2 regions of the Anaerobacillus sp. 63XJN7_5_ISO-PGPR-S23-430 genome follow, and region 1 is predicted to be linked to the other one. Evidence: predicted binding sites of a transcription regulator. Region 1 holds the regulator's gene; the other holds the start of a gene.
The links. Region 1 encodes CtsR, which represses protease genes until heat stress. Its sites were predicted from a motif close to ATGGTCAATAAAGGTCAAACA; they were not measured.

Region 1 (7,857 bases):
CCATCACTTTACCTTTCATATCGCTATATTCCTGACCTTCAGAGCCTGTCGAAAAGCCAACGTATTTATTACGTTTAAGCGTGCTAGCTCCAACGTTTGAAGTCATAATAACGACAGTATTACGGAAATCGACTACGCGACCTTTAGAATCAGTCAATCGTCCATCTTCTAGTACTTGAAGAAGAATATTAAAGACATCTGGATGTGCTTTCTCAATTTCATCTAGCAAGATAACAGAATAAGGTTTGCGTCTTACCTTCTCAGTTAACTGGCCGCCTTCTTCATATCCAACGTAACCTGGAGGTGAACCAACAAGACGTGACGTTGAGTGTTTCTCCATGTACTCAGACATATCAATTCGGATAACAGAATCTTCTTCACCGAATAGTGTTTCAGCAACAGCACGAGCTAGTTCAGTTTTACCTACCCCTGTTGGCCCAAGGAAAATAAATGAACCAATTGGGCGCTTAGGATCCTTTAATCCAGCACGAGCACGTCGTACTGCTTTTGAAATAGATTTTACGGCTTCTTCTTGACCGATCAGGCGATTATGAAGAATCTCTTCCATTTTCAATAGACGTTCTGTTTCCTGCTCTTCTAGCTTGGAAACCGGGATACCGGTCCAATTGGCAACGACAATCGCAATATCCTCCGGTGTAACCTCTTGATTCTCTTTTCCTTGCTTTTCTTTCCATTCTTTCTTCGTCTGCTCTAGCTGCTCGCGTAAGCGTTGTTCAGAATCACGAAGAGAAGCGGCTTTCTCAAACTCCTGGCTTTGAACAGAAGCATCCTTTTCTTTTCGAACCTCTTCAAGCTTCTTATCAAGTTCTTTTAAATTTGGTGGTGCAGTATAAGAACGAAGGCGAACTTTCGAAGCGGCTTCGTCAATTAAATCAATTGCTTTATCCGGTAAGAAACGATCCGAAATGTAACGATCTGAAAGTTTAACCGCGGCTTCGATCGCATCGTCAGTAATCGTAACGCGGTGATGAGCTTCATAACGATCTCTAAGTCCCTTTAAAATAAGAGCGGACTCATCACTTGTCGGTTCGTTAACTTGAATTGGTTGGAAGCGACGTTCAAGGGCAGCATCCTTCTCAATGTATTTACGATACTCATCAAGAGTAGTAGCACCAATACATTGAAGTTCTCCTCTTGCTAGTGCAGGTTTAAGAATATTTGAAGCATCAATTGCTCCTTCTGCACCACCAGCGCCAATTAGTGTATGAAGTTCATCAATAAACAGAATAATGTTACCTGCCTGACGAATTTCATCCATTACTTTCTTCAAACGGTCTTCAAATTCACCGCGGTATTTCGTACCTGCAACGACAGTACCCATATCTAGCGTCATAACGCGCTTATCACGAAGCGTTTCAGGTACTTCATTGTTAATAATTTGCTGAGCAAGGCCTTCTGCAATTGCAGTTTTACCAACTCCTGGCTCTCCGATTAGGACAGGGTTATTCTTTGTACGTCGGCTAAGCACTTCAATCACTCGCTCAATTTCTTTGCTTCGACCAATAACAGGATCCAGTCCGTTGTCTCGAGCGATCACAGTAAGATCTCTTGCAAGACTATCTAGTGTAGGAGTATTTGCGCTCGCTCCTCCAGCTTGATGACTAGAAGAAGAGCTTTCATTACTACCTAACAATTGTAGAACCTGCTGACGAGCTTTATTTAAGCTTACCCCTAAGTTATTAAGTACGCGTGCAGCAACACCTTCACCCTCGCGAATTAAGCCAAGTAGAATATGTTCAGTACCTACATAGGAATGGCTCAACTTACGTGCTTCATCCATCGATAATTCAATCACTTTTTTAGCTCGTGGTGTATAGTGAATGGATTGAACAGAATCCTGCCCGCGTCCAATTAACTTCTCTACTTCTTTTTGAATCTTGTCTGAGCCAAGTCCAAGTGCTGTTAACGCTTTGGCTGCAATACCTTCACCTTCACGGACTAACCCAAGTAAGATATGTTCAGTACCAACGTTGTTATGGCCAAGTCGGATCGCCTCTTCTTGTGCTAAAGCAAGTACTTTCTGGGCACGTTCTGTAAATCGTCCAAACATCATTGTTCATCACCCTCCAAATTCTTCGTTAGTTGATCTTCAAGTTCAAGTCTTTCTCTAATTAAAGTAGCACGTTTGATATCTCGTTCCGTAGGGGTAAGACTTGCCCCAGCATACTGCTGTAAGAAACCTGGTTGAGTTAGGATAAGCAATTCATTCAATATCGATTTAGATAAGCCTTTTACAAGACCTGAATCAATACCAAGTCTTACATCTGACAAACACTTAGCTGCTTCTTTTGATTGAATAATTCTGCTGTTCTGCAGAACACCAAGGGCACGATAAATACGATCCTCTAACTCAATTCGGGAGTTATCTAGAAGTGCCCTTCTAGCAGCACGTTCTTTTTCGATAACTTGCATAACCACACCTTGTAAATCTTCGATGATGTCATCTTCTGTCTTTCCAAGAGTGATCTGATTTGATATCTGAAAAATATTACCTAGCGCTTCGCTACCTTCCCCATAGCTACCTCTTACGACAAGACCGAGCTGGTTGATAGCCGGAATAATATGGTTTAATTGCTGTGTTAATACAAGCGCAGGGAGGTGTAGCATAACAGAAGCTCGCATGCCGGTTCCCACATTAGTAGGACAACTTGTTAAATATCCTTTTCTTTCATCAAATGCGTAGTCAACTTTTCCTTCAATCCAGTTATCTAATGAATTTGCAATGGTTAGCGCCTTCTTCAGTTCGAACCCTGCAACTAGACATTGAATACGAAAATGATCTTCTTCATTAATCATTATACTAACCGTTTCATTCTCGCTCAGAAGCACACCGCCGTTATTTGAGTGTTCGATAAGGTTAGGACTAATCAAGTGCTTCTCCACAAGAACTCTCTTCTCGATAGGTTTTAACTCATCCATTTCAATTAGTTCAAGTTCACCAATCTGGTCGTCTGGAATATCTGTAAACTGTTGTCGAACTTCTTTTATAACTTGTAAATTATCCTCACTGTTTGAAACGATCGGAAAAACATAATTCTTTAAGTTACGTGCAAATCGGACCCGACTGCTCATGACAATATCAGAATCTGGCCCCTCATCTTTCATCCATGGGCTTACGGCTTCACTGATAAAATGCTGAAGTGACATTATGCTCCCCCTTCCCATTTGCTCTTTTCTTCAAGGGAACGAATCAAATCTCTAGTTTCTGCAGCTTTTTCAAATTCTTCATGCTGGATATACTCTTTCATTTTGCTTCTTAAGTTCTGAACTTTGCGTTCAATTTCTATCGCTGCTCCAGCCCTCTTCGGAACTTTTCCAGCGTGAACAGTATTGCCCCCATGAACTTTTTTAAGTATAGGATCCAAGTTATCCGAAAAGGTTTTGTAGCACTCAGAACACCCAAATCTTCCAATCTTAGTGAATTGTTGATAGGTCAACCCACACTTTGGACAGTGTATTGGCTCTTTTTTATAAAAAGACTGAGCTGGATTCTCCTCAATAGGGGTATCGAAATTTAGTAATCCCGATAATAAGTTATGGATAGAAAAATGGTTAGTGCCTGGCTCAACCTCACCTTTTTCCTTAGCACACTTCTCACAAATGTGAAACTCTGTTTTTTCACCATTAATAATCTTAGTGAAATGAAGCGTAGCAGGGCGCTCACCACATTCCTGACAAGTCATAGGGCAACCCTCCTTCTCTACCCTAAAAAGTATAAAATTTATTTATATTTTAAAGCAGTTAGCATGGCACGCAACATATTCGCACGCAGATGATCTCTAACTGGTAATTCTATAGTAATCACAGTACGATCTAGTACGCTTAACATTAACTTCGCTTCTCGCTCCGAAATTACCTCTTCTTCATGTAAACGAAGAATAATATTTTCTGAAACTACTTGTGGCACTTGATTTTTGACGATCTGTATCATTTCGTCTATTAAATCAGCGTGGGTTTCGGGTTTAACTTTAACGATCCGTATATAACCCCCTCCACCTCTCTTACTTTCCACAATATAGCCTTTTTCAATCGTAAAGCGGGTATTTATTACATAATTAATTTGCGAGGGAACACATTGAAATTTATCTGCTATTTCACTTCGCTTTATTTCAACAGCATCCCTTCCATCCACCATTAAAATTTTCTTTAGATATGCTTCAATAATATCGGAAACATTCCTCACGTAGTTCCCTCCTCTCCGTCCCCATACTGACTTTGACTATATTTGACGTTAAATATATTATAACGTTTTTATCAAGGATTGCAAAGCAACAAGCCTATCGTAGTTCTTCTGTATAAAGCATTACCATTTAAGATAAATCCAAGACTCTTTTTTCTCTAGTTTTCACCTTTTAATAGAGCAACTATAATTTTCTTCAGAAAACTATTAAACAAAAAAATACGATTAGACTCGAATAATTCATTTGCTACATAAGGGTAGCAAAATTTTTCATTAAAAGTTTCTTAACCCTGCAATATGAATTGCTTATATTTCTCTATTATATAGAGTGCTTAGATAGAGAATATATCCGATCAGGTATTTAGATGCTTGAGGAATTACTCTGCGATAGTAAGGCAAAACAATTATGCAAACAGAAAAATTAATTCCGCGATCTTTTAAAACAGAACTAGCTATCTAAAATTGTTGAGAAAGAAATACAAAAAAAGCGAGAAACCCTCAGGTCTCTCGCTTCTCTTATGTTGCCTAGCGACGTCCTACTCTTGCAGGGGGAGATCCCCCAACTACCATCGGCGCTGAAGAGCTTAACTTCCGTGTTCGGCATGGGAACGGGTGTGACCTCTTCGCCATCATCACTAGACTAACAGGATGTTAGCCGTTCGGTGTTCACCACAGGACGTGGTGGCACTTAATCGAACTTCCTTATTTCAGGTGTTCCCTGAAAACTAGATAGCACGCACAACTTTCCAATATGTCCAGCTACGTAAGCCAAATCCTCGATCGTTTCACCTTTTGATTCTGACGCATAAAGCGCGTCTGACTCAAAAGCCTCCAACGCTTGTCGGATTTAAACGGCTTACTTCGCTTTTCGTTTAGGTTAAGCCCTCGATCGATTAGTATTCGTCAGCTCCACGTGTTGCCACGCTTCCACCCCGAACCTATCTACCTCATCATCTCTAAGGGATCTTACCAGCTTCATGCTGTGGGAAATCTCATCTCGAGGGGGGCTTCATGCTTAGATGCTTTCAGCACTTATCCCTTCCACACGTAGCTACCCAGCTATGCTCCTGGCGGAACAACTGGTACACCAGCGGTGTGTCCATCCCGGTCCTCTCGTACTAAGGACAGCTCCTCTCAAATTTCCTGCGCCCGCGACGGATAGGGACCGAACTGTCTCACGACGTTCTGAACCCAGCTCGCGTACCGCTTTAATGGGCGAACAGCCCAACCCTTGGGACCTACTTCAGCCCCAGGATGCGATGAGCCGACATCGAGGTGCCAAACCTCCCCGTCGATGTGGACTCTTGGGGGAGATAAGCCTGTTATCCCCAGGGTAGCTTTTATCCGTTGAGCGATGGCCCTTCCATGCGGAACCACCGGATCACTAAGCCCGACTTTCGTCCCTGCTCGACTTGTAGGTCTCGCAGTCAAGCTCCCTTGTGCCTTTACACTCTGCGAATGATTTCCAACCATTCTGAGGGAACCTTTGGGCGCCTCCGTTACACTTTAGGAGGCGACCGCCCCAGTCAAACTGCCCACCTGACACTGTCTCCGCACCGGATCACGGTGCTGGGTTAGAATGTCAGTACAGCCAGGGTAGTATCCCACCGACGCCTCCATCGAACCTGGCGGTCCGACTTCTATGGCTCCTACCTATCCTGTACAAGCTGTACCAAAATCCAATATCAGGCTACAGTAAAGCTCCATGGGGTCTTTCCGTCCTGTCGCGGGTAACCTGCATCTTCACAGGTACTATAATTTCACCGGGTCTCTCGTTGAGACAGTATCCAAGTCGTTGCACCTTTCGTGCGGGTCGGAACTTACCCGACAAGGAATTTCGCTACCTTAGGACCGTTATAGTTACGGCCGCCGTTTACTGGGGCTTCGATTCAGAGCTTCTCCCGTAAGGGATAACCCCTCCTCTTAACCTTCCAGCACCGGGCAGGTGTCAGCCCCTATACTTCGCCTTACGGCTTTGCAGAGACCTGTGTTTTTGCTAAACAGTCGCTTGGATCTTTTCACTGCGGCTCCCCTGGGCTATAAACCCGAGGAAGCACCCCTTCTCCCGAAGTTACGGGGTCATTTTGCCGAGTTCCTTAACGAGAGTTCTCCCGATCGTCTTAGGATTCTCTCCTCGCCTACCTGTGTCGGTTTGCGGTACGGGCACCTTTTTCCTCACTAGAGGCTTTTCTTGGCAGCGTAGAATCAAGGACTTCGGTACTAAATTTCCCTCGCCATCACGACTCAGCCTTCATGGTGAACGGATTTGCCTATTCACCAGCCTAATCGCTTGGACGCGCATTTCCAGCAGCGCGCTCTCCCTATCTTTCTGCGTCCCCCCGTCGTTCAAACGGAAAGGAGGTGGTACAGGAATATCAACCTGTTATCCATCGCCTACGCCTTTCGGCCTCGGCTTAGGTCCCGACTAACCCTGAGCGGACGAGCCTTCCTCAGGAAACCTTGGGCTTTCGACGGACAAGATTCTCACTTGTCTTTCGCTACTCATACCGGCATTCTCACTTCTAAGCGCTCCACCAGTCCTTTCGGTCTGACTTCACAGCCCTTAGAACGCTCTCCTACCATTGTCGTAAGACAATCCACAGCTTCGGTGATACGTTTAGCCCCGGTACATTTTCGGCGCAGCGTCACTCGACCAGTGAGCTATTACGCACTCTTTAAATGATGGCTGCTTCTAAGCCAACATCCTGGTTGTCTAAGCAACGCCACATCCTTTTCCACTTAACGTATACTTTGGGACCTTAGCTGGTGGTCTGGGCTGTTTCCCTCTCGACTACGGATCTTATCACTCGCAGTCTGACTCCCGCGGATAAATCGTTGGCATTCGGAGTTTGACTGGATTCGGTAATCCGGTAAGGACCCCTAGTCCAATCAGTGCTCTACCTCCAAGATTCTTGCCGCGAGGCTAGCCCTAAAGCTATTTCGGAGAGAACCAGCTATCTCCAGGTTCGATTGGCATTTCACCGCTACCCACACCTCATCCCCGCATTTTTCAACATGCGTGGGTTCGGGCCTCCATTCAGTGTTACCTGAACTTCACCCTGGACATGGGTAGATCACCTGGTTTCGGGTCTACGACCACGTACTATTTCGCCCTATTCAGACTCGCTTTCGCTGCGGCTCCGCCTTCTCAGCTTAACCTTGCACGGGATCGTAACTCGCCGGTTCATTCTACAAAAGGCACGCTGTCACCCATTAACGGGCTCCAACTAGTTGTAGGCACACGGTTTCAGGTTCTTTTTCACTCCCCTTCCGGGGTGCTTTTCACCTTTCCCTCACGGTACTGGTTCACTATCGGTCACTAGAGAGTATTTAGCCTTGGGAGATGGTCCTCCCGGATTCCGACGGGGTTTCACGTGTCCCGCCGTACTCAGGATCCGTCTCGGAGGGCATCGGATTTTGACTACAGGATTGTTACCTTCTCTGATGGACCTTTCCAGGTCGCTTCGTCTATCCGTGCCTTTGTAACTCCAAAGAGACGTCCTACAACCCCAGAGGGCAAGCCCTCTGGTTTGGGCTGATTCCGTTTCGCTCGCCGCTACTCAGGAAATCGCGTTTGCTTTCTCTTCCTCCGGGTAATGAGATGTTTCAGTTCCCCGGGTCTGCCTTCCATTCCCTATGTATTCAGAAATGGATAC
Region 2 (7,857 bases), 890 kb from region 1:
CTCCTCTATTAACAATTCTTATTATAGCCCTTTTGCAGCGATGTAGTCGACTAGATCTACTACACGGTTAGAATAGCCCCACTCGTTGTCGTACCAAGAGATAACTTTAACCATGTTTCCATCGATACCCATTGTAGAAAGACCATCTACGATTGAAGAGTTCGGGTTACCGTTGTAGTCTTTTGATACTAGTGGCTCGTCGCTATAACCAAGGTATCCTTTAAGGTCGCCTTCAGCAGCTTCTTTAAGAGCAGCGTTTACTTCGTCAACTGAAACGTCTTGATCAAGTTCAGCTACAAGGTCAACGATTGATACGTTAGGTGTAGGTACGCGCATAGCCATACCATTCAACTTACCATCAAGCTCTGGAAGTACAAGAGATACTGCTTTAGCAGCGCCTGTAGATGTTGGGATGATATTTTCAGCTGCCGCACGAGCACGACGGTAGTCTTTATGTGGAAGATCAAGAATTTGCTGATCGTTTGTATAAGAGTGAGTTGTAGTCATTAGACCACGCTTAATACCGAACTTGTCGTTCAATACTTTAGCAACTGGTGCAAGACAGTTTGTCGTACAAGATGCGTTTGAGATTACGTGGTGGCTAGCTGCATCGTACTTGTCTTCGTTAACACCTAGAACAACTGTAATATCTTCGTCTTTAGCTGGTGCGGAGATGACAACTTTCTTAGCTCCTGCTTCAAGGTGCTTCGCAGCATCGTCACGGTTTGTGAAACGTCCAGTGGATTCGATTACCACTTCAACACCAAGATCTCCCCATCCAAGTTGTGCTGGGTCGCGCTCAGAAAGAACAGTGATTTCAGTTCCGTTAACTACAAGGTTCTCGCCGTTAACTTCTACTTCAACATTAAGTTCTCCATGTACGGAATCGTATTTTAGAAGGTGTGCAAGCATGTTTGCATCTGTAAGATCGTTTACAGCTACAATATCAACACCAGGGTTGTTTAATGCTGCACGGAATACGTTACGTCCAATACGTCCAAAACCGTTAATACCTACTTTTGTTGCCATTGTGTAGTTCCTCCTTGAATTTCCTCGTTTCCCGAGGTGTGGTTTATTTAATAAAGGGAATCTCCCTCTAATAACGCTTTAGCGGCGCCTTCATCAGTCACAAGGATACTTTGAATCCCCGTCTTAAGATAGGCTTCGATGGCTTTTGCTTTCGAACGGCCGCCGGCTACCGCAATGACTAGTTCACTTCGCTCTAAATCTTCGAGCTGCAGTCCGATCGTTTTCACTTTATGAACGACTTCACCAGACTGATTGAAGTAATACCCGAACGCTTCAGCGACAGCATCCTCACGCTCAATCTTATTAATAACATCAAGCGTAGATTTACGCCTTTGCGCCATCGTTCTAGCTTCCCCAATCCCATGAACCACAATACCGGCAGACTTGATAATCTCAAGGATATCTTTCACGCCAGGCTCTTCAATAAGGGATTGGTATGCTTCTTCGCTCAATTGATCTGGAACATGAAGCAAACGGTAGTCAGTATGGGCTTTTCTTGCCATTTTCGCACAAATTGTGTTGGCCTGATTTTCAACCTGTTCTCCTAGGCCCCCTCGAGCCGGAACAAACAGCGTCCCTTCCATATCTGAGGAAGGAATCATCATATCAGCCACACCTGCGAGCGTGGTACCGCCTGTTACAGCAATCACTCTATCTTTTAGCTGAAACTTTTTCAAGCGTCCCACAGCGGCTCTGCCCATTTCTTTCTTTACCCAGGGGGTCACATCACTATCACCAGGGACAATAAATACTTCCGGAATGCCAAGTTTATCTTTCAAGCGTTTCTCGAGATTATCGAGCCCGGAAACTTCATCCATAACCGGTTCAAGCTCAAGAAGTAGCTGTTCGCCTTCCTCCGTCAGTTGCATACCTTGTACAGACATATGTAGGAGCCCCTGATCTTTAAAGAAAGTGACTTCGCTTCTGAGAACTCGTTCGGTTATACCCAGACTGTTCGCAAGACTTCTACGGCCAATTGGCTGCATTAGCCTCAACTGTCTTAATACCCGAAAGCGCTTATTCATAACATCTAACATGTCCGGCAATAATTTTTGTTGAAGTGACAATAATGAGCGCATAATTCGTCTCCCCTGCTGTTCTTCTTTTCCTCGAGACGTATTATGTCCCGCTTAGACATTTTTAGTCCCACCTGGATCAAAAAGAACTTCTTACAATTTTCATTGTAGCAGTTGCCAAAAGTATGGGCAACTATGTTATACTGAAATCTTTAAAGTAAGCGTTTTCTTATCGATTTTTTTGAAATGCGACCATAATCCACTACTTCCTCATCGATTTCAACGACGGGGATCATCAGCATAAACTTTTCTAACAGTGCCTCATCCTTATAAATATCAACTATCTGAAGAGAGAACATTTCCTCTTCCTGAAGCTCAAGAAGTAGTTCATATGCTTCATCACAAAGTGGGCATGTCTCTTTCGAATATAAAATAACCGATTTTTCCACACGTTAAACCTCCCTTCATTACTTTACTAGTTTACTCAGACAGCCTTTCGAACGCAAAAAAAAAAAAAGCGACTAGTGTAGCCGCTACGAAAATCGTTTTCGTTTCGATGAGCTTAAGATCTTTAACTCATCTCGATACTTTGCAATCGTACGCCTCGATACTTCAATCCCTTTCTGGATATGAAGAGCTTCTACAATCTTTTGATCTGATAATGGTTTCATCTTATTCTCGTTCTCCACAAGTTCCTTAATGAATAGCTTTACACTAGAGGAAGAAGCAGCTTCTCCAGACTCACTAGACAGTTTGGAAGTAAATAAGTCCTTTAAGGCGAAAAGACCATGTGGCGTTTGAACGTATTTGCTTTTAATCGCTCGACTTACCGTGGACTCGTGGACATCTGCTTCCATCGCTACTTCCCTCAAGGTTATTGGTGAAAGCTCACTAATCCCATTTCTCAAAAAATTTTGTTGGTGAACAATAAAAACGCCCATTATTGCTCGAAGCGTTTGCTTTCTTTGCTCAATACTTTTTAATAACCAGCTGACTTGCTGATATTTATCCTTTAGATACTCTTCCGCTTCGTTATTTTTAAAAGAACGGTAGGCGTTGCTCACTTTCATTGCTGGTAAATCGTCATCAAGTAATGCAATAGAGAATCTACCATTTTTCTCTTCTATCATGACATCTGGAACAATGTAGGATGGTTTATCAATACCCCACTTTGATCCTGGACGAGGATCGAGATCAGCTACTATATCCGCAGCCCGCTGTATCTGCTCCACAGGAACATGAAATTCTCTCGAGAGTTCACGATATTTCTTTTCTGCTAGCGCTTTCAAATGATAGGAAACAAGATCTCGAGCAAGCTCGAAAATTTCTCCCGACTCATTTAACTGTAAAAAGAGACATTCGGAAAGTGAGCGCGCCCCTATACCTGGTGGGTCAAGTAATTGAATCTCTCTAATGGCTTCAGTGATCTCAAAGTGCTCGACATTAAAGTAATTCATTACCTCCGTCTCATTTATTCTTAAGTAACCACTTTCATCAATATTATCAATTAAATAATGCACAACGGCTTCCCTTTTACGTGGAAAGTGTAGACACCTCGCCTGATCGTGTAACTCATCATGCAAACTTTTTCTTGTTTCAGCGTATTCGAGTGGATCTTTTTTAAGCCCCGTATCATAAGAGCGTTTTGAAGAACGAACGCCACCATCCCATGAAGGGGAGTGTAATTCAATTAATGGATTTTCAAGAGCCTGTTCTTTCACGTACTCCAGTAATTCGACCGTAGAATATTGGAGTATAGAAATCGCTTGATGCAACTGGGTTGTCATGACTAATTTCGTTGTCTGCTTTTGTATCAATCCTAATTCCATCGCAATCCCTCCACCTTCATCATACTATATCGCTTCATTTTATGGTATGAAAAAAATGAAAATGACCAGAATTTTCTGTTTTTTAAAAGGGGATTTTGACACCATTTTTAAAGAAAATGATGAAATAGCCCGTCCCTTAGTCAAATTTCTACATAAACTGTCTTATAGAGAGAGAAAAAGGAGGCAAATGCCATGGATTTAGCTGTATATGGAATTGCTTTGCTTCCAGTCATCATTGGAGTTGTACACCTTTTTAAGGTGTTTGGTTTTCCGGTAAGGTTCTTACCGATTCTTTCCATTGGAATCGGAATTGTAATGAGCCACATTTATGTTGAACCGGAAGACTTCAAAAAAGCCTTCTTTATAGGATTATGGCTTGGACTATGCGCTACTGGAATGCACTCAGGCTTCAAACACACGATGAGTGGAGCAATCAGCAAAGGACATGACGATGACAAAGATAAGCCCTGTTAGAAGGTAAGACTGATCGCAAGAAGAGTGGACGAGTTCTACTCTTCTTTTTTTTCTGTTCAAAATGAAGGATACTATTCATTCCCTGGATCTAAGCGAACAAAGATGACATTTATCATAAAAAAATCCCCTTCACACTAGCGAAAGGGATTGGAATTATGTATTTGGTGCGCCCGGAGGGATTCGAACCCCCGACTGACGCGGTACCGGAAACCACCGCTCTATCCGACTGAGCTACGGGCGCGCTTCATTAGCGCAAGGATTATTATACGATATGCCCCCTTTTTTTGCAAGGTGAATTTCATAGCTTCCAAGTGACGATCAATGAGTAATCAATAGTGTATAAGAGCATTTTATCTATACCATGTTAATGAACGCTGTTGCTTTTTTGCTCTGGTGAACGGTGAGATATTAACAATATTGGCCAAAGCTATTATCCAAACATTTCATTCATATCATAGAAAAGGTATCGCTTCAGTTCTTGACGTCTCACCTGTCTCATAGTAAAGTTATACCAAACATATGTTCTGTTAGGTGGGGATGATCATGTTCCAATTAAGTAAAGAAGAAACGAAGGCATTAAGAAACTACCTCTTACTTCCTTACCTGAAAAGAGTGCTGGAAATTGACACGAAATGGGTGAACCATTCGAAAATGAAACTTCCGCGCCCTTATCTGGAACTAATTCATGCCGCTATAACGTTAGCCTCCTCTGACTTAAAATGGGCAAAAGCAATGCTTCATGATAGAGGAATCCGCGTCTATATAGAAGATACGAAAGAAGATGTTGTGATTTGCAAAGTATATTGTCGAGGTTACAATCAAACATACCGCTATTCTTCCATTCAAATACGTAATCAGGTAGAAAGACGAATTTTAGCCTACTTTTTAGCAGACGATCGATTAAAAAAAAGGAACATTCGCTCTGTTTAAAATAAAGGGATGCGGGGAAAATGGGTGTATGTGGTTAAAGAAAAATCAAACCCTTTTCATCGTTTAAAAAATAGGACAGCACTTTATTTGACCTATACTGACCTTTTAGGTATGATGAACATACAGCAACTACATATTCCACAAATATAAGGGAGGAATTTAAAATGGTTTTAATTCCAACGGTAATTGAACAAACAAACCGCGGTGAGAGAGCGTACGACATTTATTCTCGTCTTCTTAAGGACCGTATTATTATGCTAGGAACAGCAATTGACGACAACGTATCAAACGCAGTCGTTGCACAACTTCTTTTCCTTGCTGCTGAAGACCCAGATAAAGACATCTCACTTTATATCAACAGCCCTGGTGGTTCAATCACTGCAGGTATGGCGATTTACGATACTATGCAATTCATTAAGCCAAAAGTATCAACAATCTGCATCGGTATGGCTGCTTCAATGGGTGCCTTCCTACTTGCTGCTGGTGAACCTGGTAAGCGCTATGCTCTACCAAACAGTGAAGTAATGATTCACCAACCGCTCGGTGGTACTCAAGGTCAGGCTTCTGACATTGAAATTCACGCAAAACGCATCATCCAAATGCGCGAGAAGCTAAACAAAATTCTTTCTGAGCGCACAGGTCAACCACTTGAAACAATCGATCGCGACACAGATCGTGACCGTTTCATGGAAGCGACTGAAGCGAAAGAATACGGCTTGATTGATGAAGTAATGGAAAAGAAAGCATAAGATAGACCCTAAAAAGCCTTTCCCTACATTGTTGGGAAAGGCTTTTTCTTTCTTAGAATAGGCGTTGTTTTTGAACCATCTGCTATTTGAGCAGCCAATGAACCACAATGGATGATCCCACTCTCTATAACTCTATTCTCTTAAGAATGTTTCGCAACGTTAACAATTTAATGCAAAACAAAAAACTGGCACACAGCCAGGTTTTGCTAATCTTTTTGAATAAAATCAATTAATGAAGACATCGCATCTTCTTCATCATTACCATCAACAGTTAAAATAACAGAAGAACCAGTACCAACAGCAAGGCTCATGATGCCCATGATGCTTTTGGCATTAACTTTTTTACCGTCCTTCTCAAGGAAGATATCCGAGTTAAATCGGTTTGCTTCCTGTACAAACAGAGCTGCTGGACGTGCCTGTAATCCTGTATCCAAAGTAACCACAACTTCTTTTTGAATCACTTGTTCATTCCTCCCCTTATTTAAAACAGTCGATCAGAACACCAGAAGCGCTATACCAGTTTCCCTTGCACTCGCCACTTTCAAACTAAAGCTATGATAGCTCATTTTGTGGCCTCTCGATTTTAAATTTACTAAAGTGTTAAATTACCTAAAAAAGTAAGCGCTATCTCGAAAGGTGAAAAATTTAGAAAAACGCTATTTCCAATGCTTTCATTAAGAAAAATAGGGTTTTTCTTTGAAGATTCATGCTATCTATTGTACTGCTAGAAAACAACCTTCCACCATTATAGGTGGAAGCTTTTTTCTAACTTGTCCGAAAGGCTTAGGAGATCGGTTTACCATCACGAAGCTTATCTGCAATCTGGTCAATCTTTCGTAATCTATGATTGATTCCTGATTTACTAATAGCTCCTCCAGTAACCATCTCACCGAGTTCTTTCAGTGTAACATCTTGATGCTTCACGCGAAGTTCAGCGATCTCTCTTAACTTATCAGGAAGAATTTCTAAACCAACTTCCTTTTGGATGAAGCGAATATTCTCAACCTGTCGAAAAGCCGCGCCTACCGTTTTATTCAAATTAGCCGTTTCGCAATTCACGATTCGATTAACAGAATTCCGCATGTCTTTCATAATGCGTACATCCTCAAAATAGAGCAGCGCCTGATGGGCACCGACAACACTTAAGAACTCTGTAATCTTCTCGCCTTCTTTGATATAAACGATATACCCTTTCTTTCGCTCAAGCATTTTCGCATTTAATCCAAATTCATTCATTAAGTTACAAAGCGATTCCGTATGCTCTTCGTACATTGAGAAGATCTCAAGATGATAAGAGGTTTCAGGATGATTGATTGATCCCCCCGCAAGAAATGCTCCTCTTAGATAAGAACGTTTGCAACAAGACTTCTTGGTAAAATCCTTTGAGATTACTCTAGTGAACGTAAAGGCGTTATCCATTATACCGAGATCTTCAAGGAGATCTCTTGCTTTGGCTGAGACACGGACAATGTATACATTGTTTTTCTTCAGCCTCATTTTTTTACGGACAAGTAGTTCAACATCGAAGTTGTATATCCGCTTAATGAGCGTATAAATTCTTCTTGCAATGGCAGCATGTTCAGTCGGAATGTTTAGAATCAGCTGTCTGTTACCAAACGAGATCGATCCATTCATTCGAATAAGTGCTGCTAGTTCTGATCTTGCACAGCAAGGTTTACTTTCTAACTGCGTCAATTCTTTCTTTGTATCAGCAGCAAATGACATTGCCATCCCCCCTTTTTCATGCAGGGGCCCCACTGACCCATCATGATCTTTTATCGTCTAATAAGGATAAAAGAATCGATGATATTTCCTTCGCATCATGGCGTA

Region 2: the regulator CtsR is predicted to act here: its motif matches at 5,363-5,383, upstream of clpP (ATP-dependent Clp endopeptidase proteolytic subunit ClpP).

Annotation. Positions count from the first base shown of each region.
Region 1 is NZ_CM149686.1:105,407-113,263, reverse strand. Features, by position in the region: gene clpC (ATP-dependent protease ATP-binding subunit ClpC) at 1-2,074, opposite strand, end outside; gene AC0VYJ_RS00575 (protein arginine kinase) at 2,071-3,126, opposite strand; gene AC0VYJ_RS00570 (UvrB/UvrC motif-containing protein) at 3,168-3,704, opposite strand; gene AC0VYJ_RS00565 (CtsR family transcriptional regulator) at 3,743-4,204, opposite strand; rRNA gene rrf (5S ribosomal RNA) at 4,725-4,841, opposite strand; rRNA gene AC0VYJ_RS00555 (23S ribosomal RNA) at 5,075-7,857, opposite strand, start outside.
Region 2 is NZ_CM149686.1:3,516,981-3,524,837, forward strand. Features, by position in the region: gene gap (type I glyceraldehyde-3-phosphate dehydrogenase) at 22-1,029, opposite strand; gene AC0VYJ_RS18415 (sugar-binding transcriptional regulator) at 1,077-2,108, opposite strand; gene AC0VYJ_RS18420 (glutaredoxin family protein) at 2,258-2,494, opposite strand; gene rpoN (RNA polymerase factor sigma-54) at 2,579-3,874, opposite strand; gene AC0VYJ_RS18430 (hypothetical protein) at 4,067-4,348, shown strand; tRNA gene AC0VYJ_RS18435 (tRNA-Arg) at 4,511-4,589, opposite strand; gene AC0VYJ_RS18440 (YhjD family protein) at 4,892-5,278, shown strand; gene clpP (ATP-dependent Clp endopeptidase proteolytic subunit ClpP) at 5,443-6,027, shown strand; gene AC0VYJ_RS18450 (HPr family phosphocarrier protein) at 6,234-6,488, opposite strand; gene whiA (DNA-binding protein WhiA) at 6,811-7,752, opposite strand; gene AC0VYJ_RS18460 (gluconeogenesis factor YvcK family protein) at 7,793-7,857, opposite strand, start outside.